3 regions of the Kocuria tytonicola genome follow, and region 1 is predicted to be linked to each of the others. Evidence: riboswitches for the same ligand, from Rfam matches in the RefSeq annotation. Region 1 holds a riboswitch; each other region holds the start of a gene.

The links. Region 1 has a riboswitch for thiamine pyrophosphate ahead of EAE32_RS06845 (bifunctional hydroxymethylpyrimidine kinase/phosphomethylpyrimidine kinase). Riboswitches for the same ligand answer to the same signal wherever they lie in the genome.
Positions count from the first base shown of each region.
Region 2: it holds a riboswitch for thiamine pyrophosphate, as region 1 does, so the genes downstream of both, EAE32_RS03195 (ECF transporter S component) here and EAE32_RS06845 (bifunctional hydroxymethylpyrimidine kinase/phosphomethylpyrimidine kinase) in region 1, are expected to answer to the same signal.
Region 3: it holds a riboswitch for thiamine pyrophosphate, as region 1 does, so the genes downstream of both, thiC (phosphomethylpyrimidine synthase ThiC) here and EAE32_RS06845 (bifunctional hydroxymethylpyrimidine kinase/phosphomethylpyrimidine kinase) in region 1, are expected to answer to the same signal.

Region 1 covers NZ_RDEX01000001.1:1,501,290-1,511,507, forward strand. The annotation lists gene EAE32_RS06840 (Rne/Rng family ribonuclease) at 1-2,560, shown strand, start outside; TPP riboswitch at 2,669-2,762, shown strand; gene EAE32_RS06845 (bifunctional hydroxymethylpyrimidine kinase/phosphomethylpyrimidine kinase) at 2,750-4,384, shown strand; gene rplU (50S ribosomal protein L21) at 4,631-4,942, shown strand; gene rpmA (50S ribosomal protein L27) at 4,987-5,241, shown strand; gene obgE (GTPase ObgE) at 5,391-6,989, shown strand; gene proB (glutamate 5-kinase) at 7,079-8,269, shown strand; gene EAE32_RS06870 (glutamate-5-semialdehyde dehydrogenase) at 8,333-9,640, shown strand; gene EAE32_RS06875 (hypothetical protein) at 9,722-9,979, shown strand; gene nadD (nicotinate-nucleotide adenylyltransferase) at 9,998-10,218, shown strand, end outside.
Region 2 covers NZ_RDEX01000001.1:701,654-711,871, forward strand. The annotation lists gene EAE32_RS03160 (Na+/H+ antiporter subunit A) at 1-2,029, shown strand, start outside; gene EAE32_RS03165 (Na(+)/H(+) antiporter subunit C) at 2,026-2,556, shown strand; gene EAE32_RS03170 (Na+/H+ antiporter subunit D) at 2,546-4,183, shown strand; gene EAE32_RS03175 (Na+/H+ antiporter subunit E) at 4,180-4,827, shown strand; gene EAE32_RS03180 (MrpF/PhaF family protein) at 4,824-5,093, shown strand; gene mnhG (monovalent cation/H(+) antiporter subunit G) at 5,090-5,452, shown strand; gene EAE32_RS03190 (DUF4235 domain-containing protein) at 5,583-5,855, shown strand; TPP riboswitch at 5,952-6,058, shown strand; gene EAE32_RS03195 (ECF transporter S component) at 6,116-6,739, shown strand; gene EAE32_RS03200 (ABC transporter ATP-binding protein) at 6,736-8,451, shown strand; gene EAE32_RS03205 (energy-coupling factor transporter transmembrane component T family protein) at 8,448-9,251, shown strand; gene EAE32_RS03210 (aminotransferase class IV) at 9,270-10,184, opposite strand; gene EAE32_RS03215 (uridine kinase family protein) at 10,181-10,218, opposite strand, start outside.
Region 3 covers NZ_RDEX01000001.1:1,042,834-1,053,051, forward strand. The annotation lists gene EAE32_RS04735 (Eco57I restriction-modification methylase domain-containing protein) at 1-694, opposite strand, end outside; gene EAE32_RS04740 (hypothetical protein) at 1,162-1,797, opposite strand; gene EAE32_RS04745 (ATP-binding protein) at 2,041-3,309, shown strand; gene EAE32_RS04750 (HigA family addiction module antitoxin) at 3,417-3,737, shown strand; gene EAE32_RS04755 (nucleotidyltransferase family protein) at 3,825-4,133, shown strand; gene EAE32_RS04760 (HepT-like ribonuclease domain-containing protein) at 4,117-4,455, shown strand; gene EAE32_RS04765 (class I SAM-dependent methyltransferase) at 4,452-5,195, shown strand; gene EAE32_RS04770 (GNAT family N-acetyltransferase) at 5,222-5,698, shown strand; gene EAE32_RS11685 (hypothetical protein) at 5,779-6,015, shown strand; gene EAE32_RS04775 (GNAT family N-acetyltransferase) at 6,536-7,084, opposite strand; TPP riboswitch at 7,198-7,309, shown strand; gene thiC (phosphomethylpyrimidine synthase ThiC) at 7,306-9,162, shown strand; gene EAE32_RS04785 (L-lactate dehydrogenase) at 9,377-10,218, shown strand, end outside.

The DNA.
Region 1 (10,218 bases):
CGGACGCCGCCGCCACGTGATCACCGAGGCCGAGTTCCTGGCCCGCCGGGAGTCCGTGGAGCGCACCATGCTGGTCCGCCAGAAGGAGGACCGCATCCAGATCGGTGTGCTGGAGGACGGGATCCTCGCGGAGCACTTCGTCTCCCACACCCAGCAGGACTCGCTGATCGGCAATGTCTACGTGGGCAAGGTGCAGAACGTGCTGCCCTCCATGGAGGCGGCGTTCGTGGACATCGGGCGCGGGCGCAACGCCGTGCTCTACGCCGGTGAGGTGGACTGGGACGCAGCGGAGCTCGGCAACAAGCCCCGCAAGATCGAGAACGCCCTGAAGTCCGGGGACACCGTGCTCGTGCAGGTCACCAAGGACCCCGTGGGCCACAAGGGCGCGCGCCTCACGAGCCAGGTCTCCCTGCCCGGGCGCTACCTCGTGTACGTGCCCGGCGGGTCCATGACCGGCATCTCCCGCAAGCTCCCGGACGTGGAGCGCCAGCGGCTCAAGAAGATCCTCAAGGACCGGCTGCCCGAGGGCGCGGGCGTGATCGTGCGCACCGCCGCGGAGGGCGCGTCCGAGACCGAGCTGACCAACGACATCAACCGGCTGCGCTCGCAGTGGGAGCAGATCCAGGACAAGGCGCGCTCCACCAGGACGCTGGCCCCGGAGATGCTGTACGCGGAGCCGGACCTCACCATCAAGACGGTGCGGGACGTGTTCAACGAGGACTTCACCGCCATGGTGGTCCAGGGCGAGCAGGCCTGGGACAACATCGAGGCCTACGTGACCTACGTGGCCCCGGACCTGCTGGACCGGCTGCAGCGCTGGACCGAGGACGAGGACCTCTTCGTGCACATGCGCGTGGAGGAGCAGATCCAGAAGGCCCTGGAGCGCAAGGTGTTCCTGCCCTCCGGCGGCTCGCTCGTGATCGACCGCACCGAGGCCATGACCGTGGTGGACGTCAACACGGGCAAGTTCACGGGCTCGGGCGGCAACCTCGAGGAGACCGTCACCAAGAACAACCTGGAGGCCGCCGAGGAGATCGTGCGCCAGCTGCGGCTGCGGGACATCGGCGGGATCATCGTGGTGGACTTCATCGACATGGTCCTGGAGTCCAACCGGGACCTCGTGCTGCGCCGGCTCGTGGAGTGCCTGGGTCGGGACCGCACCAAGCACCAGGTGGCGGAGGTGACGTCCCTGGGCCTCGTGCAGATGACGCGCAAGCGCATGGGCACCGGGCTGCTGGAGGTCTTCTCCGAGCCGTGCGAGGAGTGCGCGGGCCGCGGTGTGCTGGTCCACGACCACCCGCTCAAGGGCCGCAACGCCCCCGCCCCCACGGACCACCGGGGCGGGCGCAACGACCGCAAGCGCTCGCGCCAGAAGCAGGGCACCCCCGCGCAGGAGAAGCCCCGTTCCGGCAACCGGTCCCAGGACTCGGGCGAGCAGAACGCCCGGGACGAGGCCACCCGCACCGCGTTCGCCAACATCGCGGCAGCCTCCTCCCACGAGGACGACGACGCCGCGCAGGACGGTTCCGGGGACGGCGCCCGCAGCGGCGGCGGGGACTCCGCACACCAGGACGGCTCGGAGCAGCACTCCGGCGGCCGTCAGGGGGGCGAGCACGCCGGTGACGGCGAGTCCGAGGGCGGCCGCCGCCGCAAGAAGCGCCGCGGCAAGCGCAGCCGCGGTCGCGCGCAGAACGGCGAGGACAACGGCTCGCAGGACGGCAGCGGCTCCGACACCGACACCGGTTCGGGGCAGGATGCGGGGGAGGGCGACTCCTCCAGCCTCACCATCCACGGCGAGGTCATCGAACTGCCGCAGGGCCAGCGCCCGCAGAAGGACCGCTCGCGGGACTCCGGGTCCGGGCGCCACGGCGGCACGAAGACCCGTGAGCAGCGGGAGACCGCCGAGGAGGCCATGACCCTGGACTCCCTCACCGCCGCGTTCTCCGGCGAGGACGCCTCGCAGGACACCGACGGCCACACCTCCGGGGGCCGCGGCGCCACGGACACGGGGTCCGGCACCGAGGGCACCCGGAACCGGGGCTCCGAGGGCACGGACGAGCGCTCCGGACGCCAGCGCGGCCGCGGACGTGGCCGGTCCCGCTCCCAGGGCGGGGCGGCATCGTCCTCCGGCGGCGCAGACGAGGGCACCTCCTCCGGGCACAACGCGGCGGCGCCGCGCACCACCGGGGTGGTGGGCGCCGCCGGAGCGGTCACCTCCGGGTCCGACGCCGGCTCGGGCGATGCCGCGGCCAGCAGTGCCGGCCGGAACGGGGCCGGTCGGGGCGCGGCCGGGAACGGCAGCGCGACCGCCTCGCAGCCGGCCGCCGAGCAGCAGACCCCGGCCAGGCGGCGTCGTGGTTCGCGGCGTGCCGTGGCCCCCGCCGCGGCACCGGGCACCGCGAGCGTGCAGAAGCACGAGTACACCCCGTCCGAGAGGACCGCGGCCCGCTTCACCGCGGCAGCGTCCGCCAATCCCGTGGCGGCGTCGGACGGTCGGCCCACGGTGGTGGGTGTGGGCGTCAAGGCCCAGGACATCACCATGACGCCCCAGGGCGAGTGATGGCCGCGGTGCGCGCCCGGGCCGTCCGGGTGCGCACCGCGAACACCACCATGCACCACCTCGCAGGAGCGCTCGGACCCGTCCGGGCGCTCCTGTGGCATGATCGGGACCACGCACACGGGGTGCCGCCGAGCGGCTGAGAACACACCCGTCGAACCTGATCTAGCTCGCACTAGCGAAGGGAATGTCGTGACCACCACGCCTTCTGCCCCCGCCCCCCGCGTCCTCTCGATCGCCGGGACCGATCCCACGGGCGGTGCCGGGCACGCCGCGGACCTCAAGTCCATTGCCGCGATGGGCGGCTACGGACTCAGCGTGGTCACCGCGGTGGTCGCCCAGAACACCCAGGGTGTGGTGGCCGTGCACACCCCGCCGGTGGAGGTCCTGCAGGCCCAGCTGGACGCCGTGGCCCAGGACGTGGAGCTGGACGCCGTGAAGGTGGGCATGCTCGGCTCCGTGCCGGTCATCGAGACCGTGGGCCGGTGGCTCGCGGAGCACCGGGCGCCCGTGGTCGTGGTCGACCCCGTCATGGTGGCCACCGCGGGCGGCCGGCTGCTGGAGCCCGAGGCCGAGCACGCCCTGCGGAGGATCCTGCACCACGCGGACCTCATCACCCCCAACCTGCCCGAGCTCGCGGTGCTGGCCGAACGGCCCGTGGCGCGCACGTGGGACGAGGCGCTCGCGCAGGGGCGCGCCGTCGCGGACACCTTCGGCACGCGGGTGCTCGTCAAGGGCGGGCACCTCGCGGGGGAGAGCACCCCGGACGCCCTCGTGGTCCCCGGGCGGCAGGAGCCCGCCGCTCAGTACGGGGGAGCGCGGGTGGCCACCCGCAACACCCACGGCACCGGCTGCTCGCTGTCCTCGGCGCTCGCCACCGTGGTGGCCCGCACGGGGGACTGGGCGGGCGGCATCGGCACGGCCCGCACGTGGCTGCGCGGTGCGCTGCGCGCGGCGGACTCCCTGCACGTGGGCCACGGCAACGGCCCGGTGCACCACATGCACCACGTGCAGGACCTCGTGGCGGACCCCGCCTTCGTCTCGGCGGCCGGCGCGGCGGACGACGACGCCGCGCCCGGGCGCTCCGGGGTGGGTCCCCGTGCGCACGGCGTCCCCGCAGCCGGCGCGGGGCAGCCCGCAGACGCGCGGGAGGCGGACGCGCGGGGCACGGCGGAGCGGTTCACGGACGAGCTCTGGGAGGACTGCGCGCCGATCCGGGAGGAGATCGCGGCACTGCCGTTCGTCACGGCGCTGGGGGACGGCACCCTGGAGCGGGCGGCGTTCGAGTGGTACCTGGACCAGGACATGCAGTACCTGGAGGCCTACTCCCGGGCACTGGCGCTGCTCGCGGCCGCGGCGCCGGGGGAGGAGATCCGGGAGTTCTTCGCGGCCGCGGCCGCCGCGGTGGTCACGGGCGAGTCCGCCCTGCACCGGGCCCGCCTCGGGGGCCGCTCCCCGGAACCGCCCTCGGCCACCACGAGCGCCTACGCCGACTTCCTGCTGGCGCGCACGGGCCAGGACGGCTTCGCGGTGGGAGCCGCCGCCGTGCTGCCGTGCTACTGGCTCTACGCCCACGTGGGCACGGAGCTCACCCGGCGCGCCCACGACGTCGGATGGGAGGGCCACCCGTTCGCGGACTGGCTGGCCACCTACAGCGACCCGGACTTCCAGAGTGCCACGGACGTCGCACGCCGCGCGGTGGACCGTGCGGCGGCCACCGCGGACCCCGCCACGCGCGAGGCCATGCGCCGTGCATTCCGGCGGGCGTGCCGCCTGGAGCTCGCGTTCTTCGCCCAGACCGCGGACGACGCCGCCGGGCGGCCATGATTGGCGCGGCTTCGGGTCATCGGGTAGTCTGGGCTGTCGGTGCCAGCCACCGGTGTGCGTCATCAGCAATGACACGCGCCCGGAAGCGGCACGCTCGGGTGAACTTCCTGTTTTGATGCGATAGCCACGCAACCGTGCGGTCGGTCGTGAACCACCGCGGCGTGATGTCTCGACATTCGCAGTGCTCCAGGAGCCCACCCGGCCATTACACGCAGTCCATAGATGTCGAGAGAAGTGAGTTCCCAAGTGGTGTACGCGATTGTCCGCGCAGGCGGCCGCCAGGAGAAGGTTTCCGTAGGAGACCTCGTGACCCTTGACCGCGTCGCCGGCGAGGCAGGCAGCACCTTCGAGCTCCCTGCACTGCTGCTGGTCGATGGGGACAAGGTCACCTCCGACTCCAAGACCCTGGCCAACGTCAAGGTCACTGCCGAGATCGTGGAGGACCTGCGCGGTCCCAAGATCTCGATCATGAAGTACAAGAACAAGACCGGCTACAAGAAGCGTCAGGGTTTCCGCGCCGAGCTGACCACGGTCAAGATCACCGGCATCGACGCCTGACCGCCGGTCCCCCGTACATTTTCCAACGAAGGTAGGCACACACCATGGCACATAAGAAGGGTGCGAGTTCCACTCGCAACGGCCGTGACTCCAACGCCCAGTACCTGGGTGTCAAGCGCTTCGGCGGCCAGTCCGTCAACGCCGGCGAGATCATCGTCCGCCAGCGCGGCACGCACTTCCACCCGGGCCTGAACATGGGCCGCGGCAAGGACGACACCCTGTTCGCCCTGGCCGCCGGTGTCGTCGAGTTCGGCACCCGCCGTGGCCGCCGCGTGGTCAACATCCAGACCGCCGAGTAGTCATTGCTTCGGACCTCAGGGTCCACCCGCCGCCACCTGAGCGTGGCGGCGACCACTGGAGGGTGGGCGCGTCTCGCGCTCACCCTCTAGTCTTTTGAGCAGAACCCCGGTCCGCCCGCCCACGGGGGACCCAGACGTCGAGGAGCCACGTGGCCAGTTTTGTTGATCGAGTCATCGTGCACGCCACGGGCGGCAACGGCGGCCACGGCTGCGTCTCCGTCAAGCGCGAGAAGTTCAAGCCGCTGGGCGGTCCGGACGGCGGCAACGGCGGGGACGGCGGTTCCGTGGTCCTCCGGGTGGACGGACAGTCCACCACGTTGCTGGGCTTCCACCACGCACCCCACCAGAAGGCGCCCAACGGCGAGCCCGGCAAGGGCGACATGCGCCACGGCTTCAAGGGCCAGGACCTCGTGCTCTCCGTCCCGGACGGCACCGTGGTCAAGGACCGCGAGGGCAACGTGCTCGCGGACCTGCTGGGGGAGGGTGCGGAGTACGTGCTCGCCGCCGGTGGCCAGGGCGGTCGCGGCAACGCCGCACTGGCCTCGCCCAAGCGCAAGGCCCCGGGCTTCGCGCTGCTGGGGATCCCGGGCGAGGAGCAGGAGGTGGAGCTCGAGCTGAAGTCCATTGCGGACGTCGCGCTCGTGGGCTTCCCCTCCGCGGGCAAGTCCAGCCTGATCGCCGCGATGAGTGCCGCACGCCCCAAGATTGCCGACTACCCGTTCACCACGCTCGTGCCCAACCTGGGCGTGGTGCAGGCGGGTGACACGCGGTTCACGGTCGCGGACGTGCCCGGTCTGATCCCCGGTGCGTCCGAGGGCAAGGGCCTGGGGCTGGAGTTCCTGCGCCACGTGGAGCGCTGCGCCGCGCTGGTGCACGTGATCGACTGCGCCACTCTCGAACCGGGCCGGGACCCCCTCACGGACCTGGACGCCCTGGAGGCGGAGCTCGCGCACTACGCCGAGGCCATCCGGGACGAGGACCCCACCGCGGTCCCGCTCACGGAGCGGCCCCGCCTGGTGGTGCTCAACAAGGTGGACGTGCCCGACGCCCGGGAGCTCGCGGACTTCATCCGCCCCGAGCTGGAGCAGCGCGGCTACCCCGTGTTCGAGATCTCCACGGCCTCCCACGAGGGCCTGCGGGAGCTGGGCTTCGCCATGGCGAGCCTCGTGGCCGAGGCCCGCGAGCAGGAGGAGGCCCGTGAGGAGCAGCGCCGCACGGTGACGGTGCTGCAGCCCGAGCCCGCGCGGCGTCGTCGGGGGAAGGACCGCCAGGAGTTCGTGATCACGCGCGAGGACCGCGCGGAGGAGCCGCTGTACCACGTGCGCGGGGAGAAGCCCGAGCGCTGGGTGCTGCAGACGGACTTCAACAACGACGAGGCGGTGGGCTACCTCGCGGACCGCTTCGCCAAGCTGGGCATCGAGGACGAGCTGTTCCGGATCGGCGCGAAGCCCGGCAACGCCGTGCTCATCGGTCCGGAGGAGAACGGCGTGGTCTTCGACTGGGAGCCCACCATGGTGGGCGGAGCGGAGCTGCTGGGCGGCCCGCGCGGCTCGGACCTGCGCCTCGAGGAGACCTCCCGTCCCACCCGCCGCGAGAAGCGGGAGCAGTTCTACGACCGCATGGACGCGAAGTCCGAGGCCCGCGCGGAGCTCGAGGAGGAGCGCCGCGCCGGGATCTGGACCGAGTCCGTTGACGGAGCCCGAGATCGCCGTCGCACTGCCGAGCAGAAGGAGACGAACGAGAAGTGACCGGCACCCCGCAGGGCACGCACCGCGAGAAGACCCCCACCGAGACGATCGACGTCTCCGCCGTGGAGCAGCAGGCCTCGAAGTCCGCCATCCAGCTCAGCACCGAGAGCCGCGGGAAGAACCGCCGCTCGGCCATCGGCAGCCGTGAGGAGCTGCCCGCCGCGCGCCGTGTGGTGGTCAAGGTGGGCTCGTCCTCCCTGACGTCGATCGAGAACTCGATCGACGAGAACGCGCTGCGCAGCATCGTGGACGCGCTCGGGCGCATCAAGGCGCAGGGCGTGGAGGTGGTGTTCGTCTCCTCGGGCGCCATCACCGCGGGGCTGCAGCCGCTGGGGCTCTCGAAGCGGCCGAAGGACCTGGCCACCAAGCAGGCCGCGGCCTCGGTGGGCCAGGGGCTGCTGATCTCGCGCTACACCGAGTACTTCGCGCGCCACCACGTGACCGTGGGCCAGGTGCTCCTGACCGCCGAGGACCTGATGCGCCACTCGCAGTACAAGAACGCGCACCGCCAGATCGAGCGGCTGCTGGACCTCGGCATCCTGCCCATCGTCAACGAGAACGACGCCGTGGCCACCCACGAGATCAAGTTCGGGGACAACGACCGGATCGCCGCCCTGGTGGCCCACCTGATCAAGGCGGACGCCCTGCTGCTGCTCTCGGACGTGGACGCGCTCTACACCCGGCCCCCCCAGGACGGCGGCGAGCGGATCGCCACGGTGGCGGACCCCATCACGGACCTCGAGGGCGTGGAGATCGGCACGGTCGGCCGCGCCGGAGTGGGCTCCGGCGGCATGGTGACCAAGGTGCAGGCGGCGCGCATCGCGGCGTCGTCGGGCATCCCGGCGCTCGTGACGTCCGCGGCGAACATCGAGCGGGCCCTGGCCGGTGAGGACGTGGGGACCTGGTTCGCCACCACGGGCGGACGCCGCAACGTGCGGCTGCTGTGGCTCGCGCACCTCGCGGACATCAAGGGCACCCTCACGCTGGACGACGGCGCCGTGGAGGCCGTGCGCGGCCGGCGCTCCCTGCTCGCGGCGGGTGTCACCGCCGTGTCCGGCACGTTCAGCGCCGGAGATCCGGTGTCCATGGTGGACGCGGAGGGCAACGAGGTGGGCCACGGGCTCGTCAACTACGGCTCCGACGAGGTCCCCGGGATGCTCGGCAAGCGCACCTACGAGCTCGGCGAGGAGTTCGGGGAGGACTACGCGCGCGAGCTCGTGCACGTGGACAACCTGGTGAACCTGCGCCCCCGCTCCGCCCGCACCACGCTCAAGAAGTAGTCCCGAACCGCACCGCGGGTGCGCACCCGCCACCCGACCAGCCGAGGACCCCCAGGAGGAACCGTGGCCGAGAACACGTCCGTACTGACCGCCCAGGAGACGTTCGGGGAGGACCCCGTGACCGGCGTCGGCCTGATGGCCGACGACGCCCGGGTCGCCGCGCGCGCCCTCGCGAAGGCCCCGCGTGCGTGGAAGGACCGCGCGCTGCACCTCATGGCGGAGCGCATCGAGGCCCGCCGGGACACCATCCTGGAGGCGAACTCGCGGGACCTCGAGCGCGGCCGGGAGGCCGGGACCTCTGCCGCGCTGCTGGACCGCCTCAAGCTCGACGCCGCCCGCATCACCGGGCTCGCGGACGCCCTGCGCGAGCTGGCCGCGCTGCCGGACCCCGTGGGCTCCGTGGTCAGGGGTCAGACCCTCGCGAACGGGCTGCGCATGCGCCAGGTGCGCGTGCCCATGGGCGTGGTGGGCGTGATCTACGAGGCCCGCCCCAACGTGACCGTGGACATCGCCGGGATCGCCGTGAAGTCCGGCAACGCCGTGCTGCTGCGCGGCGGCTCCGCGGCGTTCGACTCCAACCGGGCGCTCGTGGGCATCCTGCGGGACGCGCTCGCGGACGCCAAGCTGCCCGTGGACTGCGTGCAGACCGTGGACGACTACGGCCGGGACGGCGCGAACGCCCTGATGGGCGCGCGCGGCAAGGTGGACGTTCTCATCCCGCGCGGCGGCCGCGGTCTCATCCAGTCGGTGGTCACGAACGCCACCGTTCCCGTGATCGAGACCGGCGAGGGCAACGTGCACGTGTTCGTGGATGCCACCGCCCCCGCGGACATGGCGGTCCGGCTGAGCGTGAACTCCAAGACCCACCGCACCTCCACGTGCAACTCCGCCGAGACCCTGCTGCTGCACGGCGGCGCGGAGGAGACCGGCAGGGAGGTGCTCGCCGCCCTGGACAGGGCGGGGGTGACCCTGCACGTGGACGACCGCGCCGCGGCGCTGCTGCCCCCGGGCTCGGACCACCTCAAGGCCACCGAGGAGGACTGGGCCACCGAGTACCTGGACATGGACATGGCCGTGAAGGTGGTGGACTCCCTGGACGAGGCACTGGAGCACATCCGCCGCTACTCCACCGGGCACACCGAGGCGATCATCACCAACGACCTCGCGAACGCCGAGCGGTTCACCGCGGAGGTGGACTCCGCGGCGGTGATGGTCAACGCCTCCACGCGGTTCACGGACGGGGGCCAGCTGGGCCTCGGCGCCGAGATCGGGATCTCCACCCAGAAGATGCACGCCCGCGGGCCCATGGGCCTGGAGGAGCTGACCACCACCAAGTGGCTCGTCCAGGGTGACGGCCACGTGCGCCCCTGAGACGTACCATGGAACGGACGCCACCCGGTGCGCGTCCGCAGCATTGACCGACCGGCGCCGCCGGCCTGAGAAGGGAACCGCATGAGCTCGCTGTACCTGTTGTCCAACGCCACCGTCGTGGCCGCCGAGGAGGCGCACTCCGTCAACGAGGGACTGCACGCCATGGCGCCCGTGCTCGGCGTCCTGGCCTTCGCGCTGTTCATCGCCGCGCTGCTCATTGCCATGTCCTTCTCGAACCGCGGCCGCCGCCCCGAGATCGGCGAGTACCACGACCCCGCCCAGCTGCCCGCGGACGAGCAGGCCATGCTGGACAGCGTGCACGCCGCGCCGCGTCACTGACCCCTGGCACCGCCGGACGTGAATCCCACGAGCGCCTCGGTGACCGGGGCGGAGACGGAGCTGAACATCCCGCCGCGCACCCCGGGCCGCACCCGGTTGGGGGTCATGGGCGGGACGTTCGACCCCATCCACCACGGGCACCTGGTGGCTGCCTCGGAGGTGGCCGCGGTGTTCGACCTGGACGAGGTGGTGTTCGTGCCCACGGGCGAGCCGTGGCAGAAGGCAGGCCAGGACGTCTC
Region 2 (10,218 bases), 800 kb from region 1:
GTCCGGGGTGGGCTGCCAGGCCCCCAAGCTGTTCACGGTGGCCGTGATCGGTGCCGCGTCCATGGCGGGCCTTCCCCCGCTGCTGGGTTTCGTGGCCAAGGAGGCCGTGATCACGGCCTTCCTCGAGGAGGTCTCCGAGCCCGCGGGTCTCGCGGCACTCGTGTGCGCCGTGGTGGGTTCCGTGCTCACGTTCGCCTACAGCGCCCGCTTCCTGTGGGGCGGTTTCGCCCGCAAGTCCGCCCGCTTCTCCGAGCTCGACGCCGCTCCGGACGGCCAGTCCGTGATCAGCGAGTTCACGCCCGCGCCCTGGGCGTTCCTCCTGGCCCCCATGGTCCTGGCGGCCGCCACCGTGGTGCTGGGGCTGCACCCTGCACCGCTGGAGGCGGGCATCGCTCCCTACCAGGAGCTGTTCCCGCACGCGGAGGACGCCCACGTCCACCTCGAGCTGTGGCACGGACTCACCCCGGCGCTCGGGCTCTCCGCCCTGATCATCGCGGCGGGCGCGCTGCTGCACGCGGCCCGGCGCCCGGTCTCCGAGCTCCAGAAGCGGCTGCCGTCCCTGCCCACCGGGGACTACGTGTACCGCCGGATCATCAACGTGCTGGACATCGTGGCCGTGTGGCTCACCGGCCGCACCCAGCGCGGTTCGCTCATGTTCTACCTGTCCGTGATCCTCGTGACCGCGATCGTGGTGCCGCTCGTGGCGCTGTTCTGGTACGAGACCCCGCCGCTGGCCGGGTTCCGGTACGGGGACTCGCCGGCGCAGGTGGTCACCGGGATCGTGATGGTCGCCGCCGCCCTGCTGGCGCTCACGGCCGGCAAGCGGTTCCTGGCCGTGCTGCTGGTGTCCGTGACCGGCTACGGCCTGGCGCTGATGTTCGCGCTGCACGGCGCGCCGGACCTGGCCCTGACCCAGATGCTCGTGGAGACCATCTCCCTGGTGGCCTTCGTGCTGGCCCTGCGCTCCCTGCCCGGCCCCCTGTGGAACCGGCGCAAAGCCGGCCACCGTGTGTTCCGGGCCGTGTTCGCCGTGGTCTTCGGGCTGTTCATGATGGCCCTCGCGGTGTTCTCCCTGTCCTCCCGCACGGCCGAGCGGATCTCCCTGAACATGCCCCGGATGGCATACGAGCTGGGTCACGGGGAGAACGTGGTCAACGTGATCCTCGTGGACATCCGCGCGTGGGACACCATGGGGGAGATCTCCGTGCTCACCGTGGCGGCCACCGGCATCGCCTCCCTGATCTTCGTGAAGGGCCGAGGGGACCGGTTGCGCAGCGAGCGCCACCTGCTGGACTCGCGTCAACTCAAGGCCCTGCGGGGCGCGGACTCCGCGGCCCACTCGCCGCAGGCCAGGACCCAGGAGATCGAGGTGGCCCGGCGCTTCACGTCCCGCCCGGACGCGGATCCGTTCCTGCTGGCCGGACGCACCCTGGCACCGGAACGGCGCTCCATCGTGTTCGAGGTGGTCGCCCGGCTGCTGTTCCACACGTTCATGATCGTCTCCCTGTACCTGCTGCTCGCCGGGCACAACGACCCCGGGGGTGGATTCGCCGGCGGCCTCATGGCCTCGCTCGCCCTGACCCTGCGCTACCTGGCCGGCGGCCGCTACGAGCTCGAGCGGGCCACTCCCGTCAACGCGGGCTGGATGCTCGGGGCCGGTCTGGGCATCGCCTCCCTCTACGCCGTGGCGCCCGTGCTCTTCGGCGGGGCGGTGATGGAGAGCCACACGTTCGAGTGGGACCTGCCGCTGTTCGGACACGTCAAGTTCGTCACGGCCCTGATCTTCGACGTGGGCGTGTACCTGATCGTGGTGGGCCTGGTGCTGGACATCCTGCGCTCCCTGGGCGGCCGCATCGACGAGCGGATCGAGCGCTCCGCCGTGGACCGGGAGAGGCAGCGCTCGGGCCGTGGCTCCAGGATCCGCCTGACCCGCAGCGGGGCCACGATGACCGCCCGGCGTTCCGACGATCCCGATGTCCCGGAGGGCTCCATGGTCTCCGGCGACGAAGTCTCGGAGGTGCGGCAGTGACCGTGAACCTGACCATGCTCGTGGTGATGGGCGTGCTGTTCTCCGTGGGGGTCTACCTCCTGCTGGAGCGCTCCCTCACCCGCGTCCTGCTGGGGCTCATGCTGCTCACCAACGGTGCGAACCTGCTGATCCTGCACACGAGCGGAGTGCCCGGCGCCGCGCCGCTCTACGACAAATCACTGGGCGGCTCAGAGTACTCGGACCCCCTGCCGCAGGCGCTCGTGCTCACGTCGATCGTGATCTCGCTGGCCACCACCGCGTTCCTGCTGAGCATGATCTGGCGCTCGTGGGTCCTCGCCCGCCGGGACGAGATCCAGGACGACCTCGAGGACCGTCGCGTGGCCCAGCAGTCCTCCTACGACGCCGAGGACGACGACGCCATGCCGCAGGACACCTCCGAGTTCAGCCACGGTGACGCGCGGTTCACCCCGTCCCGGCACAACGCCGAGGAGGCCACGGAGTCGCCGGGTCACCACAGGGTCGAGAAGCGGCAGCGGGACGACGGGAGGAGCACCCATGAGCACTGATCTGGCGCAGCTCGCACCGCTCGCCGTGCTGATCCCGTTCGTGGGCGCGGCCGTGAACTTCGTGGTGGTCCACCGCAACAGGCTCCAGCGCACCGTCACCGTGGGCACCATGGTGCTCACGCTCGTGCTCAACGCGCTCATGCTCGCGGACGTGTGGAACCAGGGGCCGCAGGCCGTGCACCTGGGGGGCTGGGCCGCGCCGTACGGAATCGTGATGGTGGTGGACCAGCTCTCCGCCCTGATGCTCGTGGTCTCGGTGGTCGTCTCCCTCACGGTGCTCGTCTACGCGGTGAGCGAGGGTGTGGCCGGCGGGGACGACGAGGGCCCCATCTCGATCTTCTACCCCACGTTCCTGCTGCTCGTGGCCGGGGTGTCCAACGCGTTCCTCGCGGGGGACCTCTTCAACCTCTACGTGGGATTCGAGATCCTGCTGACCGCGTCCTACGTGCTGCTCACCATGGGCGGCACGGCGCAGCGCATCCGGGCGGGCGTCACGTACGTGGTGGTCTCGGTGATCTCCTCGATCCTGTTCCTGATCTCGCTCGGGATGATCTACGGCGCCACGGGAACCGTGAACATGGCGGACCTCTCCGTGAAGCTCGCGGACCTGCCGCAGGGCACGCAGATGCAGCTGCACCTGATGCTGCTCATCGCCTTCGGGGTCAAGGCGGCGGTCTTCCCGCTGTCCTTCTGGCTGCCGGACTCCTACCCCACGGCGTCCGCTCCCGTGACCGCGGTGTTCGCGGGACTGCTGACCAAGGTGGGCGTCTACTCGATCATCCGCACCGAGACCCTGCTGTTCCCGGGACGCCAGATCAACGACCTGCTCATGTGGGTGGCCCTGCTGACCATGCTGGTGGGCATCCTGGGTGCTCTCGCCCAGATCGACATCAAGCGCATGCTCTCGTTCACGCTCATCAGCCACATCGGCTACATGATCTTCGGCATCGCGGTGGGCACCCCGCAGGCGCTGGCCGCGGTGGTCTACTACATCGCGCACCACATCGTGATCCAGACCAGCCTGTTCCTCGTGGCGGGGCTGATCGAGCGGCGCGGCGGCTCCACCAACGTGGACCGGCTCGCGGGGCTGCTGAAGATCTCGCCCCTGCTGGGAGTGCTCTACCTGATCCCGGCGCTGAACCTCGGGGGGATCCCCCCGTTCTCCGGGTTCCTGGGCAAGGTGGGTCTGCTCGAGGCGGGCATCAGCAGCGGCACGTGGCTGGACTACCTCCTGGTGGGGGTGTCCGTCCTGGTCTCGCTGCTCACGCTCATGGCACTGGTGCGCGTGTGGAACCGCGTGTTCCTGCGCCGCGTGGACGACGCCGAGTACCCGGACCCCGTGCTGCGCGCCACCACCGCGCAGGGCCACCGGCCGCGCACCTCGCGGGTGGTCGCGGGCAAGCCCGGCAGCAGGTTCTCGGGCGCGGCCCCCGTGGTCCTGCTCCCCAAGACCATGGTGGGTGCCACGACGGCGCTCGTGGCGGTGGGCGTGGCCCTCACCGTCCTCGCGGGGCCGCTCTTCGACCTCGCGGGCAGCGCCGCCGACAACCTCGTGCACCCCGACCGCTACACCGAGGCCGTGCTCGCCCCCGTGGGCGAGGGCGGCGTGAGCGAGGAGGCCCCGTGAGCACGTCCGCCGTCCGCCGGCAGTCCCGCAACTCCCTGCGCGCCGAGCTGCCCCTCATCCTGTGGCTCGTGGTGGTCTGGGGCGCACTGTGGGGGGACTGGAGCCCCGGCAACCTGGTCTTCGGGCTGATCCTGGCCCTGCTGGTCACGCGCCTGCTGGTGCTGCCACCCGTCCGGCTCTCGGGCAGGTTCAACGTGGTGCACTTCGCGCTGTTCGTGGTCACGTTCGTCTGGCAGGTGGCCAAGGCCAGCCTGGTGGTGTTCCTGGTGGCCCTGCGGAAGGGACCCCGGGTGCGCAACGCCGTGCTGGGGACCCGGCTGCGCCAGAACAACGACCTCCTGATGACCGCCGTGGGGCACACCATGGCGCTGATCCCCGGGTCCCTCGTGGTGGAGGTGGACCGGGGGAACGGCATCCTCTACTTCCACGTCCTGAACATCGCCACACCGGCGCACGCGGAGGCCTTCCGCCGCTCCGTCCTGGACACCGAGGCGGCCTGGATCCGGATCATGGGCTCCCGGGAGGACCTCGCGCTGCTGCCCGTGAAGGGGGACCCGGGGCGCACGGAGGCCTCGGGCGCGGTGGAGTCCCCCACCGAGAACATGCAGGAGGCCGGGAACGGCCCAGGAGAGGAGCGCTCATGACCGTGTTCGACGTGGCCGTGTGGGTGTGCGGTGTCATCCTGGCGCTCGCCGCCGTGGGCACCCTCTACCGCCTGGCCAAGGGGCCCTCGCTGCTGGACCGGGTCATCGCCACGGACGTGCTGCTCGCCATCGTGGGCGCGGCGCTCGCCGTGGAGATGGTCTACCACCACCACACCGACAACATCGTGCTGCTGGTGATCGTCTCCCTCGTGGGCTTCCTGGGCTCCGTGACGGTCGCGCGCAACGTGGGACTGGACCGCTCGTGAACTGGCAGACCGTGGTGGACGTCGTGGCGCTCGTGTGCCTGGTGGTGGGATCCTTCATGTCCCTGGCGGCCGCGGTGGGTCTGGTGCGCTTCCCCGACCTGCTCTCGCGCATGCACGCGGGGACCAAGCCCCAGGTCTTCGGGCTGCTCCTGCTGCTCACTGCGGTGGCACTGGAGAGCGGAGAGCCCCGGATGGTCCCGCTGCTGGTCCTCGCGTGGATCTTCCAGCTGCTGACCGTTCCGGTGTCCGCGCACATGGTGGGCCGCGCCGCGTACCGTTCCAAGCACCTGCACGAGGAGAACCTCGTGGCGGACGAGCTGCGGGACGTCGTGGCGCGCGCCGGGGACGAGTCCGGCTGAGGGTGGCATCCTGCCGCCTCCCCCGCAGCGGTGTCCCCGGCCACGCGCCGAGGTTCGTATGCTGGGGTAGGAACACGACGCCGTCGCCCACCCTGCGCCGGCGGCACTCACGAGAACCAAGGAGAAACCCATGAACAAGGCGATGGACCTGCTCGGCACGGCCGCTTCCCTGGGCGGTGTGGCCCTGTCCAACAAGGCGCTGACCGTGGTCTGGAAGAAGGTCACGGGCAACGAGCCCCCCGCCAAGAACCCGGACGAGGACGAGGCCTGGCGGGACATCATCCTCTGGTCCCTGCTCACGGGCCTGGTGGGCACCGTCATCAAGGTGGGCATCTCCCGCCAGGTGGCCAAGATGCAGTCCGAGGACAACGACTCCGCGAAGACCTCGCAGACCGAGATCTGATCCGCGTGACCGCGGCCCCCGGGCTACGGCCCGCACCGCACGACGCCGCACGGCCGGGTACCCCGCGTACCCGGCCGTGCGTCGTCTAGACTGGGGGCTCAACGACAGGGGAGCGCCGCAGCGGCGCTGAGAGTGCGCGCGAGCGCAGACCCTCGAACCTGATCCGGTTCATACCGGCGCTAGGGAGTCGAGCATCTCAGGGGCACGGACGCACGGGCGTCCGCAGTCCCTCCCCTCCTGGAGTCTTCAGGAGGATCTTCATGACGCAGGTACGCAGCACCACCGCACGCACGTCCCCGGGCCGGGGGCCCCGCACGCAGTCGTGGCGGGTGGTGGACATCGTGGTGGCCGCCGTCCTGGCGGCGGTGTGCGCGGTGATCTTCTGGATGTGGTCCAACCTGCTGTACCCCGTGGTGTCCACGAGTGCCGTGGCGTACCCGCCCTCGGCCGGTCTCATCTCGGGCGGCTGGCTCGTGGCGGGCACCCTCGGCGCGCTGATCATCCGCAAGCCCGGCGCCGCACTGTTCTGCGAGTTGCTGGCCGCCGTGCTGGAGGGCTTCCTGGGCACGCACTTCGGCTGGACCGTGGTGATCTCGGGCCTCGTGCAGGGCCTGGGCGTGGAGCTCGTGTTCCTCCTCACCGGGTACCGGCGCTTCGGGCTGCTGGTCGCGACCCTCGGCGGAGCCGTCTCCGGGCTGTTCCTCGGTGTGAGCGAGGACATCATGTACAACTACGAGTGGGCCGCGGACCAGAAGGTGGTCTATGCCGCTCTGACCACGATCTCCGGCGCCGTGATCGCCGGTGCCCTGATGTGGTTCGTGGTGCGGGCGCTGCAGGCCACCGGGGTGCTGGGTGCCCTCGCGTCCGGGGCCGCGCGCCGATGACGGCGGCGGGGCCCGTCCCCGCGGGTGCGGCGGTGGAGCTCCGCCGTTTCGGCTGGCACTACCCCGGCCGGCAGGACGCGAGCCTGAGGGAGGTCACCACCACCGTGGCGCCGGGGGAGCGGGTGCTGCTGCTGGGCCCCTCGGGGGCGGGCAAGTCCACCCTGCTGCAGGCGCTCGCCGGGGTGGAGCAGGACCCGGACGGCCAGTCCGGCTCGGGCGAGGTGCTCGTGGACGGGGCGGACCCCCGGGACGCCCGGGGCGCCGTCGGGTTCATGCACCAGGACCCCGAGACGCAGGTGGTGCTCTCACGCGTGGGGGACGACGTCGCCTTCGGGCTGGAGAACCTGGCCGTGCCACGCGAGCAGATCTGGCCGCGCGTGCGGGACGCACTGGAGCGCGTGGGGCTGGACCTGCCGCTCGAGCACCCCACCACCGCGCTGTCCGGCGGGCAGAAGCAGCGCCTCGCGCTCGCCGGTGTGCTCGCGATGCGTCCGCGCCTGCTGCTGCTGGACGAGCCCACCGCGAGCGTGGACGGGCAGGGCGCCCAGGAGCTGTGCGGCGCCGTAGCCCGGGCCGTGCGGGGCGAGGGGATCACCCTGGTGGTCGTGGAGCACCGCGTGGCCCTGTGGGAATCCGTGGTGGACCGGGTGGTGGTGCTGGACGAGCACGGCCGCGTGGCCTTCGACGGGCCCACGCACGAGACCCTCCACGAGGCCCGGGCCCTGCTGCAGGAGCAGGGCACGTGGGTTCCCGGCTGGGTCCCCGAGACCCGCACGCCGGCGCACCGCTCGGACAGCCGTGCCCCCGCCACCGGCACCGGCCCAGCCTCCCGTTCCCCGTCCGTCGAGGCCCCTGCCACAGTTCCTGTCACTGCAACTGCAACTGCAACTGCAACTGCGACTGCGACCCCTGCGGCGTCCGACGGCGCGGTGCTGCTGAGCGCGCGGGATCTCGCGGTCTCGCGCGTGCAGCCCACACGGCGCGCGGTGGCGCGCAGGCGACGTCGTGCGCGGGCGGCGTGGCGGCGCGGCCGGGAGGCCCCGGAGCCCGCAGCCGTGCCGGACGTGCCGGTGGCCGCGGAGAACATCTCGCTGGACGTGCGCGCGGGGCGCGCGCTGGCCGTGACCGGGGTGAACGGGGCGGGCAAGTCCACCCTGGCGCTGACCCTCGCGGGGCTGCTCGTGCCCGTGCGCGGCACGGTCCGGGCCAGCGCCCGGCTGGCGGGGGACGCCCCCCGGGACCCCTCCCTGTGGGACGGCGGCGAGCTCGTCGCCCGCGTGGGCACGGTGTTCCAGCACCCCGAGCACCAGTTCCTGCGCCCCACCGTGCGGCAGGAGCTCGAGTTCGGTCCCGAGCAGCTGCGCCGCCGGGTCAGCGCCGCGCACCGCACGGATCCGCCCGCACCGGAGGACGACGCCGCTCGCGTGGCAGAGCTATTGCACCGCCTCCGCCTGGCGGACCTCGCGGACGCCAACCCCTTCACGCTCTCCGGGGGGCAGAAACGGCGGCTGTCCGTGGCCACGGTGCTCGCGGCCGCGCCGGACGTGCTCATCCTGGACGAACCCACGTTCGGCCAGGACGCGCGGACGTGGCAGGAGCTCGTGGACCTCCTCGTCACGGAGCTGGACCGGGGAACCGCGGTGGTCGCGGTGACCCACGACCGTGACCTGATCGACGCCCTCGCGGCCGAGGAACTGGAGCTGGGTGCATGAGCACCGTCACCGCACCGTCTATGTTTGCGCCCCGCACCGGGTTCCTGGCGCGCGCCAACCCCGTGGTCAAGCTGCTGGGGGCGCTGCTGATCACCCTGATGATCGTGGTGAGCGCGGACCCGGTCACCAACGCCGTGGCGCTCGCGGGCCAGCTCGTGCTGCTCGCGGGCGTGGGGCTGGGCCCGTGGCGGCTTCTCACCACCCTGTGGCCCGTCGTGCTGGCCGCCGTGATCAGCGGCTGGGGCACCGCGATGCTCTCCACCGCGGGCGGTCCCGTGCTGCTGCACGTGGGGTGGGTGAGCATCACCACCGGGTCGCTGGCGGCCGGTGCCGCGATCGCCCTGCGCGGACTGGCCATCGCCCTGCCCGGGATCACCGTGCTGCTGACCACCGATCCCACGGACCTCGCGGACGGTCTCGCGCAGACGCTCCGGTTGCCCGCGCGGTTCGTGCTCGCGGCACTCGCCGCCCTGCGACTCGTGGAGGTCATGGTCACCGAGTGGGGTGTGCTCGCGGCGGCCCGCCGGGCCCGTGGGGCCGGCGGCGGACGCGGACCGTGGAACGCGCTGCGGGAGTTCGGCGGCCAGGCCTTCACGCTGCTCGTGCAGTCCCTGCGCCGGGCCACGCGGCTCGCCATGACCATGGAGGCCCGCGGCTTCGGCGCGGGCCCGCGCACGTGGGCGCGCACGCTGCACTACGGCCGCGTGGACGTGCTCGTGGGCGCCGCCGTGGTGCTGACCGCCGTGGGGGCACTGGCGGTGTCGATGTCCCTGGGCACGCACCGGTTCATCTGGCAGTGAGCGGCGGGCCGAGCCGCATCAGGCGCCCACCAGGAAGTCCGTGAGCGTCCGCGTGAGCCGCTCGTCCGTGGGCACCGGGTGACCGTCCACCGAGGTCACGGGTGCGGCCAGGCGCACGGAGGACGTGAGCCACACGGCGCTCGCCGTCAGGAGGTCCTCGGGGTGCAGGGGTCCGTAGTCCACACCCCAGCCGTGGCGCCGGGCGGCGTCGAAGATCCGGGCCTGGGAGGTGCCCGGGAGAACGCCGCGGGACGGTTCGGGCGTGAGCAGGGTGGGAGCGGCGTCGCCGTCCCGGACGCGGGCGCAGACCACGGAGGACGTGGCGCCCTCCAGGATCCGGCGGTCCGTGGACGTCACGAACACCGCGTCCTGCGCGCCCCGGCTGCGGGCATGGCGCACGGCCGCCATGTTCACGGCGTAGGAGAGCGTCTTCACACCGGGCAGCAGCCACGGCAGCCCGGCGTCCTCGGCGGGGTCGTGGCCGCGCTCCAGCAGCAGGACGGACACGCCGTCCCGGCGGGCCGCGAACGTGGCCCCGGGAACGGGGGAGGCCGTGAGCCACGCCCACGGCTCCCCGTCCGGGGTGCCGCGCGCCACGGTCAGCTTCACGGCGTGCTCCGCGCCGAGGTCGCGCGACGGGTCACGGGAACCGGGCGCGGCGGCGTGGAGGGCGAGCTCCAGCGCGGTGCGGCACGTGGCCGCCGACGGCGCGGGCAGCTCCGCGGCGGCCGCGGAGGCGCGCAGCCGTGCGTGGTGGGCGTCGAACTTGTAGGCCACCCCGTCCAGGACGTGCAGGGTCTCGAAGACGCCGTCCCCGCGGGTGAGTGCCTGGTCCTCCAGGCCCACGTGGGGCAGGGTGGGATCCACGAGCCGCGGCTGCCCGGTGAGCGGGGAGATGATGACGGCCGTGGCTCGCGCGCCGCGGGGTGTCACGGGGTCTCGCGCTCCGGGGCGGTGGACGGCTCCA
Region 3 (10,218 bases), 460 kb from region 1:
CCGGGTACGCCGAGACCTGTGACTCGAAAGCATCTACGTCATGCATCTGCCACACGCTCTCCACCGCGTAATGCGACGACACGAGGGCCCGCAGGGGCTTGCCATACGCATTCCGCATCCACCGGTCAGCGCAGATATACCCGAGCTTGCCTCCCTCAGCCAGGATCGCCAAGGACCGTTCATAGAAGCCGACGTAGATGTCTGCACGGCCACGCATAGTGCGCCAACGCTTGCGATACTCGGCCTCGACGTCGTCGTCAAGGTCGTCAGAGCGGATGTAGGGCGGGTTACCCACGACAAAGTCCACGTTCCACGGGATCTCGTCCAGCAGGAAGTCTCCGTGCTTCAGCCAGCTGGCCAGCAGGCTCTGGATTTCCTCTTCGCTGGCTCCGGCAACGCTGAGCAGCGTTTCGGTCCGCTCCCGGCAGGTCTCAACGTGCCCTGGCTGCAGGTCCAGGCCGAACAGGCAGCCTCCCAGCGAGCCGATGGCCACATCATGGGCCCGAGCAGACTCCAGCAAGCGCGTGACAATCGGGAGAAAGAAAGCGCCTGAGCCGATCGATGGCTCCACTAGCTTCTTCTGGGTCAGATCCTGGTCGACGGTGTAGCCGACGAGATCCAGGATCGTGTCCACCACCCACTGCCTGGTGAAGACCTCGCCGTGCTCGATTCCGCCTCGTGCCGCCACGGCCATGTTTGCCTTTCGTCATGGCTTGATGTGCAAGCCTTCTTCTAAGCCAAGGGTACTTTCAGCGACCTGCCTCGGGCACGTCTCCGCCCCCAGGTGCCTGGAGTTCAGTCCACTCTGCCAGCTGCCTGAATCGCCCCGGGGCTGGTGGAGTCTCTGATCCCACGGGAGGATGCGGAGCATGACAGCACCTAGGAAGTAGCCCGACGAGCTTCGGGGAGAGGGCGACGGGGATGGCCGTGGAAGCGCGACTAGATCCAGCGACCAGGGCGGGAACGTTTCGCCGCGTGGGCGAGCAGATCGGGGTGATTCCCGAAATGCTGAGGCACTGGGTCGCGCCGGTCGAGATCGATGGGGGGCACGACCGGGATGACTTGCTGGCGAGTATTGTGTTGCTACCGCAGAGTGCGCATCTTCGGCTTACCCTACTTTTGGATATACGCGATCGACCAGATAACGCTGATCGTTACGAGTCAGGTAAGGTCGAGGTCGCCACTGAGCCACGCGTACGTTCGCTGCTTGTCCTCCGTGAGATCGTCGTTGACGACGGACGGGAGATACCGGTCAAAAGCATCCTCCGCCGGTGAGTGAGTGTCCGCAGGCACGTCAGTGTCGTCGTCCATGGCGGCAGTCGCCGTCCCGGTGACAAAGAGGGATGTGAAGAGACGCGCGGTACCCAGAAGCTCTACGAGTCGGGCACTGATTTGTTCAGTCCGCGTCCTGATGGCTTCTCGTAGAAGCCCGCTGCCCGTCTCGGGCCACGCGGTGTCGCAGACACCTTCAGCCTCGGAGTAGCAAGCGAGCTCGATGGTTGTGATTGCGGGGCGGACCTCGCCGACCAGATCAGGGTTCGTCTCGAGATCGGCGCTCAGACCTGAGAGGACCTGCTGGAAAAGATCGTAGAGTCGGCCGAGTGCCGCGAGCGTCATGAGGCTACGGGGGTAATCGGGGTCGTCTTCATCAATTTGCGCGGGGACGTCGCCAGCGCGGGCAAGGACTCCCCAGGCCCAGGGGATCCATCCCTGGTCGTCGCGGAAGTCCATGCCATCGGTGATTGTCTCGAGCAGGTGCTCAGGGATCGAGGCTGGGGTATCGGGTGCGGTGCTCATGGAGTCTCCGTCCGTCTCTGGCTGGCCAATGTTGAGCATCGCACACGGGGCTGACACGTAGAAGGCTGAGGGACCTGGAGCAGTCCCGATCTACGAGTACGGAGGGGGCGTGGGTCGTGACCCTGGCCAGTCGAAACGCGATGTCCTTCAAGGTGGCCAGTTTGCGGCAACTCAGTGGCGTTCTGCTTAGTTTGAAGCATGCGCTTGGCCTAGTTAGACATCTGCTAATGGTATAGTTGAGCCATGTCGTACACCCGTCGCATCGTGGACCTCGAGCTGGATGATCTCTTCGGCGAGGTGGCGGCCCTCGCGCTGGACGGCCCCAAGGCCGTAGGCAAGACCACGACGGCGGAACAACGGGCGGCTGGGCTGGTGAAGCTGGACTCCAAAGCCGTTCGCGAGCCCGTCGTAGCGGATCCGCAGATCATCCTCCGCCGCCCTCGCCCGCTCCTCGTCGATGAGTGGCAGAAGGTGCCGGAGGTGTGGGACGTCGTTCGCCGTGCCGTGGATGAGGATGCCACAGGCGGGCAGTTCCTTCTGACCGGTAGCGCGAGTCTGCAGGACGGGACCGTGCAGCACTCGGGAGCCGGTCGGATCGGCCGCCTGCGCATGCGTCCCATGACGCTCGCGGAGCGTGGTCTGGTTACACCGACCGTGAGCCTTGCTGCTGTTCTGGCGGAACGTGACGCCATCCAGGGTGAGTCGACGATGGGGCTGCCCGAATACGTGGAGGAAATCGTCGCCTCGGGTTTTCCGGGGATGCGCGGCTTGAGCTCCCGCGCCCGGGGCTTTCAGCTCGATTCCTACCTGCGCAATGCTGTGGAGCGCGACGTGCCAGAGCAGGGCCTGGCGGTCCGTCGCCCGGAGGCCATGATGGCCTGGCTGCGAGCGTATGCTTCCGCCACTTCGACGACGGCGAGCTACTCCCAGATTCTTGATGCGGCGACCCCTGGTCACAGCGACAAGCCGGCACGGGCGACCGCCGAGTCCTACCGCCAGGTGCTCGCCTCGTTGTGGCTTCTCGACCCTGTGCCGGCCTGGACCCCGACCGGCAGTCCGATGACTCGCCTCGGGCAGGCTCCGAAGCACCACCTGGCCGATCCTGCTCTTGCAGCTCGCCTCCTCGGCCTGGGCGCTGATGCACTGCTGGGCGGCAAAGGGGAGCCACTTCGTCCCCAGGCGGGTTCCATGCTGGGGATGCTCTTCGAATCGTTGGTGACATTGTGCGTCCGTGTCGCCGCGCAGGCGGCGGAGGCCGACATCGCACACCTGCGGACGCGCAACGGCGACCACGAGGTGGACCTCGTGGTCGTGGGGCCCGACGGTGGCGTTGTCGGTGTGGAGGTGAAACTGGCGGCGGCTGTCAGCGACTCCGACGGCAAGCACCTGCGCTGGCTGCGCGACCAGCTGGGATCACGTTTCGTGGATGGTCTGATCATCACGACGGGTCCAACTGCCTACCGGCGAAGGGACGGCATCGCCGTGGTGCCTCTCGCCCTGTTTGGCCCCTGAGGTAGGGATCGGCCAGAGCCGAATAGGCTGAGCGCGTGGTAGAGATTGAGGTCAGCCCATGGGACAGGTGGTGCCCGGAATGGGGCGGGTCAATGAAGGTGCGGACAATGTCGAACTCGTCGACTACCGCCGAGGCGGACCTGATCGAGCCGATCCACCCGGGAGAAGTTCTGATGGAGGACTTCATTGAAGGATTAGGTATCACGCCGAACAAGCTCGCCGTCTCCATCGGGGTGCCTCCTCGGTGGATCAATGGGATCGTACACGGCAAGCGGGGGATCACCGCGGACACGGCCCCCCGATTGGCACGCTATTTCGGGACCTCGGCGGAGTTCTGGCTCAACCTGCAGAGCCTCTACGAGTTGGACTGCGCGGAAGACCGGGCGGGGGAGCGCATTGCGGCGATTACGCCGCTCGCCGTGGTGTGACTTTCGAGCTACCAACGGTCTAGCTTCCTTCAACAAGGCGCACGACGTCCTGTACCGCTGTCCGCCATGCCATGGGACACTGGGCGCATGAGTCAGACCGTGAGCCTCGACCTGGACGCGATCAGCCGTGCCGCAGAGCGTCATGGTGTCGCAGAGCTTGAGCTGTTCGGATCAGCTGTTTCAGGTGATTTTGCTACCGACAGTGATGTCGATTTCCTGGTCGTCTTCCTCCCGGATCGTGCAGATCCGTTCGAGGACTTCTGCGCTCTCCGGGATGAGCTCTGCCAGATTGTTGAACGCGACGTCGACCTGGTCGTCAAGCGCGCCATCCGAAACCCGTACTTCAGGGAGTCGGCACTGGCGCACACGGAGACTGTCTATGTTGCCCACCTCTAAGGCACACCTCTGGGATGCTCGCGAAGCTTGTCTGGCGATTCTCTCCTTCGTGGACGGTATCGACGGGAATGATTTCCATGCCAACCTGCTGGTGCAGTCGGCCGTGGAACGCCAGCTGGAGATTCTGGGGGAAGCGTTGAAGCGACTGCGGCGGACGGATCCGGAGACCGCTGCGGAAGTGCCTGATCTTGGCCGAATCATCGGCATGCGCAATGTCATCGCGCACGAGTATGCCGTAGTGGACCATGCGATTGTGTGGTCGGTCGTTGACTCACGCTTAGCCTCCCTCGCGGTTCAGCTGGCTGAACTTCTCGAGTCATGAGCTATGACGATCCCCGTCTCGTGGCGGTCTACGACTTTGACAACCCCGACGGGCCCGATCACGACTTCTTCCGGGATATGGCTACGCACAGCGGTGCTACCCGGATCACGGACCTGGGCTGCGGCACCGGCCTGCTCACGGTGACGCTTTGCGGTCCCGGCCGGGAAGTCACGGGGATTGATCCATCCTCCGCCATGCTCGAGCAGGCGCGTACCCGGCAGGGCGGTGACCGGGTGCGGTGGATTCAGGGCACCTCTGAGCAGATCACCTCGAACAACGCCGACATGGTGGTGATGAGCGGCAACGTGGCGATGCACATTCTCGGAGCGCAGTGGCACACCGCGCTGTCCGACATTGCCAGGGGTCTCCGTCCCGGAGGCCTTCTCGCCTTCGAAAGCCGCAACCCCGAGGCTCGCGCGTGGGAGAAGTGGCAGCAGGAAGCGTCCTGGCGGGAGACGCCCGCCGGCATCCTGCGGGAGTCGTTGAGGACCGATCCGCCCGGCGAGGACGGCGTGGTGGTCATGCACAGTACCTACGAGTTCGACGACGGTTGCGGGACGAACGAGGTCCAACGATTGCAGTTCCGAAGCCATGAACGGATTGTCGAGGACCTCGCGATGGCGGGCCTGGATGTCACGGCCACGTACCGGGACTGGAATAGGGCACCATTCACCGGCGGTGCGGATCAGCCGCTCATGGTGTTCGTCGCGACCCGGTGCGAGGGACTGTCCCGTGACTGATTCGCCATGGTCGACAGGAGGTCAACGTGGCGAGAAGTGAATGGCGCGCAGAACGGGATGGCCAGGTTACCGAGGACGTGGCCCGGCTGCTGGGCACAGTTCCGGAGTGGTTTGGCCGGCCCGAATCCAATGCTGAGTACATTAATGCGGCCTGTATCATGGAAACGTGGACCGTCCGTGACAGTTTGAACAAGGTCGTCGGTGTGACGCTTGTGAACCGTCACTTTCCTCACGTCGCTGAAATCCATCTCACTGTGGTGGACCGGGGCGTCCACGGTCAAGGAGTGGGCTCCGCAATGCTGGCCGCTGTCGAAGGCGATTCCAGAGCACGCGGGGTGAAGCTCCTGGAGGTCAAGACTCTTGGCCCCTCACATCCGGACCCTGGATACGCGCGCACGAGAAAATTCTATGAGAGGTGTGGGTTTCTCCCCATGGAGGAAACCGCCCTGTGGGGTGAGGGAACTCCCTGTCTGATCATGGTGAAACCACTCGGCCCCACGTAAATCAGGGAGTCACCCAGAGATCCGTGCGGACGTGCCGGGGGCGCTGCTTGGAAGAATAATGGGCGTCAGCGTCTCCGCGGGTGGACGACCTGATCGAGATGCATCTGGGCAGGCTGAAAGGAACGTTGACCCCCATGGCAAAAGCCCTCAAAGACTTCGTGGCGGAGCATTCAGTGGATCGCGAGCGCGTCGAAGGATACAAGGAACGGATGCTGTCAGACGCCCACGCCTACAGGCTTCGTGAGCGGCTAGGGACGGGTGGACTGTCCCAAGCGCCACTGGCCCAGCGCGACGGCCTCGGCCGACGGCAGAACTGAGGCTGGCCCCTTTCGCTCTCGGATGACGTGGGCCGTCACTCTTTGTAGACACTGACCGACAGTCGCTTCAGGACCTCGCGGTCTTCGAGGTGGTGGAGCCCCAGGCGCTCGTAGAGGTGCCGCGGGAACGTTGTACCGTCCCGTGGCCACAGCGGCGATCACGTCGCCTCCCTCCACCACCACATGCCACGTGAGTTTTGCCGCCGTCAATTCCGCCGCTGTCTCGCTGAGCTGCGGGATGCGGTCGTCGCCGATCAGGGCGGCCTCCACGCGATAGGCCACGCGTTGCAGGTTCACGAGTTCATCCACGTGCCCCGCAACCTTGGACGGGGTGTGTTCGCGGATCACCATCCGTGCAGGGCCGTTGTCAGGCATGGTTCCAGTGACTCAGCACGGCGCCACCTCGGCAAGGTCACCGGGATGGACCGCTCGGAAACAACCAGGCGGGTGGCCACGCTCACGGAATGAGGCCCCTGCTTATACCAAGACCCTCACCCCTCTTGAAGCCAGGTAGCTGCGGTCATGCGGATGGGTAGGCGGTAAACCCTAAGCTTTCGTAGAGGCCCATCGCTGCGGGCGACGTGCCGTCTCCGAAGCGCAGACTGATCGCAGCATTGCCAGCGACCGAGCATGTTTCGATGGCATGCAGTACGAGGGCCCGTCCCGCGCCCAAGCCCCGATAGCGTGGATGAACGAACAGGTCGATGATGAACGGACCATCCAACCACTCGTCCCAGATGGAATGTTCCACCACCATGACCGCGCCAACGGGCCGATTGTTGACCCACGCCGTGGCGCAAGCATCCGGTCTTAAAGCGCCGTAGTCTCCCCGGAAAGTCGCCTCAATTTCTTCACGGGCCGAGGCCATGTCCTCGGCGGCGACCCCTAATGGGTATCCCTCGAAGTAGAGCTTCGCCAGGGAGGTTCGAGAAGCCGCGTCCAAGGAGCGGATGGAGACCGGGGACGATCGGTGGGTTGAGCGAGTGACTGTGGGAAGAGAGAGGCGCAAAATATCCGAGGGCATGAGTAATCCGTTCTGGTCCAATTGACAGGGCAGGAAACTACTCACGCACGGCGCATGCTTTTGATTGTAACCATGGGTGGCTTGCCCGCAAGACCTTCGGGGACGCGGCGCAGGAACCGTTCAGGAGTCGCCTGAAGAGCAATGTGTGCTAGACATGTGACCGTCCACACGGGAGCCCCAGACACGGGGGCTGAGATCGGGCCAGTGCTGCTCGAGACCGTCGAACCTGAACCGGGTCATACCGGCGTAGGAAGTGAGGAACGGCCATGTCTTCCCATGCCCCCACACCAACCAGCACCACCACTCACAGCACCACCGCGCCTACGGGCACCACTCCGACGGACGGAGAAGGCACTACTTCGAGTGCCACAACCCAGTCCGAGCAGCACAACTCCCACCGCCTCGCCTGGCTGGAGGACACGGAGCACTGCATCCAGGTCCCCGTCACCGAGATCCACCAGCTGGACTCCCCGGACGGCACCCCCAACGAGCCCCTGCGCGTGTACCGCACCATGGGCCCGGGCAGCGTACCGGAGGAGGGCCTGGAGCCCTGGCGTGCCGAGTGGATCGAGGCCCGCGGGGACACCGAGGTCTACGAGGCCCGCGGTCGGAAACTGGAGGACGATGGCCGCGGCGCCGTCCGTCGTGGCGCCCCGCAGCAGCAATGGCGGGGAAGCAAGCCGGAACCCCGGCGGGCCCGGCCCGGCAGGTGCGTGACCCAGATACAATACGCGCGCCGCGGCGTCGTCACCCCCGAGATGCGCTTTGTGGCGCTGCGAGAACAGTGCGACGTCGAGCTCGTGCGGGAGGAGGTGGCCGCCGGCCGGGCCGTGATCCCCCTGAACGTGAACCACCCGGAATCCGAGCCCATGGTCATCGGGCGGAAGTTCCTGGTGAAGGTGAACGCGAACATCGGCAACTCGGCGGTGACCAGCTCCATCAGCGAGGAGGTGGCCAAGCTGGAGTGGGCTGCCAAATGGGGAGCGGACACGCTCATGGACCTCTCCACGGGCAACGACATCCACACCACGCGCGAGTGGATCCTGCGCAACTCGCCCATCCCCATCGGCACGGTGCCCATCTACCAGGCGCTGGAGAAGGTGGACGGGGACGCCAACGCGCTCACGTGGGAGATCTACCGGGACACCGTGATCGAGCAATGCGAGCAGGGCGTGGACTACATGACGGTCCACGCGGGCGTCCTGCTGCGCTACGTGCCGCTCACCGCCGAGCGCGTGACCGGGATCGTCTCGCGCGGCGGGTCGATCATGGCCGGCTGGTGCCTGGCGCACCACCGCGAGAACTTCCTGTACACGCACTTCGACGAGCTGTGCGAGATCTTCGCGCGCTACGACGTCGCCTTCTCCCTGGGCGACGGCCTGCGCCCCGGCTCCATCGCTGACGCCAACGACGCCGCGCAGTTCGCCGAGCTCGACACCCTCGCGGAACTCACGAAGCGGGCGTGGGAGCACGACGTCCAGGTGATGGTGGAGGGCCCCGGCCACATCCCGCTGCACAAGATCCGCGAGAACGTGGAACGCCAGCAGGAGCTGTGCGACGGCGCCCCGTTCTACACGCTGGGCCCGCTCGCCACGGACATCGCCCCTGGCTACGACCACATCACCTCCGCGATCGGCGCCACCGAGATCGCCCGCTACGGCACCGCGATGCTCTGCTACGTCACCCCCAAGGAGCACCTGGGCCTGCCCAACCGGGACGACGTCAAGACCGGCGTGATCACCTACAAGATCGCCGCGCACGCCGCGGACATCGCCAAGGGCCACCCGGGCGCCACCGAGCGCGACGACGCCCTCTCGAAGGCGCGCTTCGAGTTCCGCTGGCGGGACCAGTTCGGCCTGGGCCTGGACCCGGTCACCGCGCAGGAGTACCACGACGAGACCCTGCCCGCCGAGCCCGCCAAGACCGCGCACTTCTGCTCGATGTGCGGGCCCAAGTTCTGCTCCATGCGCATCTCCCAGGACATCCGGGACACCTACGGCAGCGCGGAGAACCAGGCCGCGATCGCGGGCATGCAGCGCAAGAGCCAGGAGTTCCTCGCGGCCGGCGGCCAGGTCTACCTCCCCAGGCCCACGCTGCGGAAACCGGACGGCGCCACCTCCTGATCCGGGACCTCTGGCCAGGGACCACGACGCCGCCCGGCCGGCTTCCGGCCGGGCGGCGCCCTCCGGTGCCCCGGGCCCGCTGCGACGACTGACCCGGGTGTGGTCCGCGCCTCTCGTGGCTGTGAGGAAAACAACGTGTGGCCGGCGGACGAAGCTCCGAACCGCTGGGTGTCATCCGTATCCGTACGGCCTCGCGAGGACTAGCGTTGACACCATGATCAAGGACTCGAAACTCACCGTCGTCGGAGCCGGAGCCGTGGGATCGAGCGTGGCCTATGCCTCGCTGATTCGGGGGTCCGTGCGCCACATCGCCCTCTACGACATCGCGTCCGCGAAGGCCGAGGCGGAGGCCCTGGACCTCGCCCACGGCTCGCAGTTCGCCGCGCACACGGACATCGTGGGTGGCGGCTCGGACATCGCGCTGACCGAGAACTCGGACGTGGTGGTCATCACCGCGGGCGCCAAGCAGAAGCCCGGGCAGACCCGCCTGGACCTGGCCGGGACCAACGCGAAGATCATGTCCCAGCTGGTGCCGCCGTTGCTGGAGGCCTCCCCGAACGCCGTGTTCGTGGTGGTCACCAACCCGTGCGACCCGCTCACCACGCTGTCCCAGCAGGAGACCGGGCTGCCCGCGGAGCGGATCTTCGCCTCCGGCACCGTGCTGGACACTTCCCGGCTGCGCTGGCTCATTGCCCAGAAGGCGGGCGTGGCCACCTCCAGCGTGCACGCGCACATCGTGGGCGAGCACGGCGACTCCGAGTTCGCGCTGTGGTCCACCGCGACCATCGGCACCGTGCCCATCCTGGAGTGGACCCGGGACGGCGAGCGGGTGTTCACCCGTGAGGACCTGGACCAGATCCTCTCCGAGGTGCGGGGCGCGGCCTACAAGGTGATCGAGGGCAAGGGTGCCACCAACGACGCCATCGGCCTGTCCAGCGCGCGCATCGTGGAGGCCATCACCGGTGACCAGCACGCCGTGCTGAACGTGGCCCCGGTGCTCTCGGACTTCCACGGCATCGACGGCATCGCCATGTCCGTGCCCAGCGTGGTCAGCGC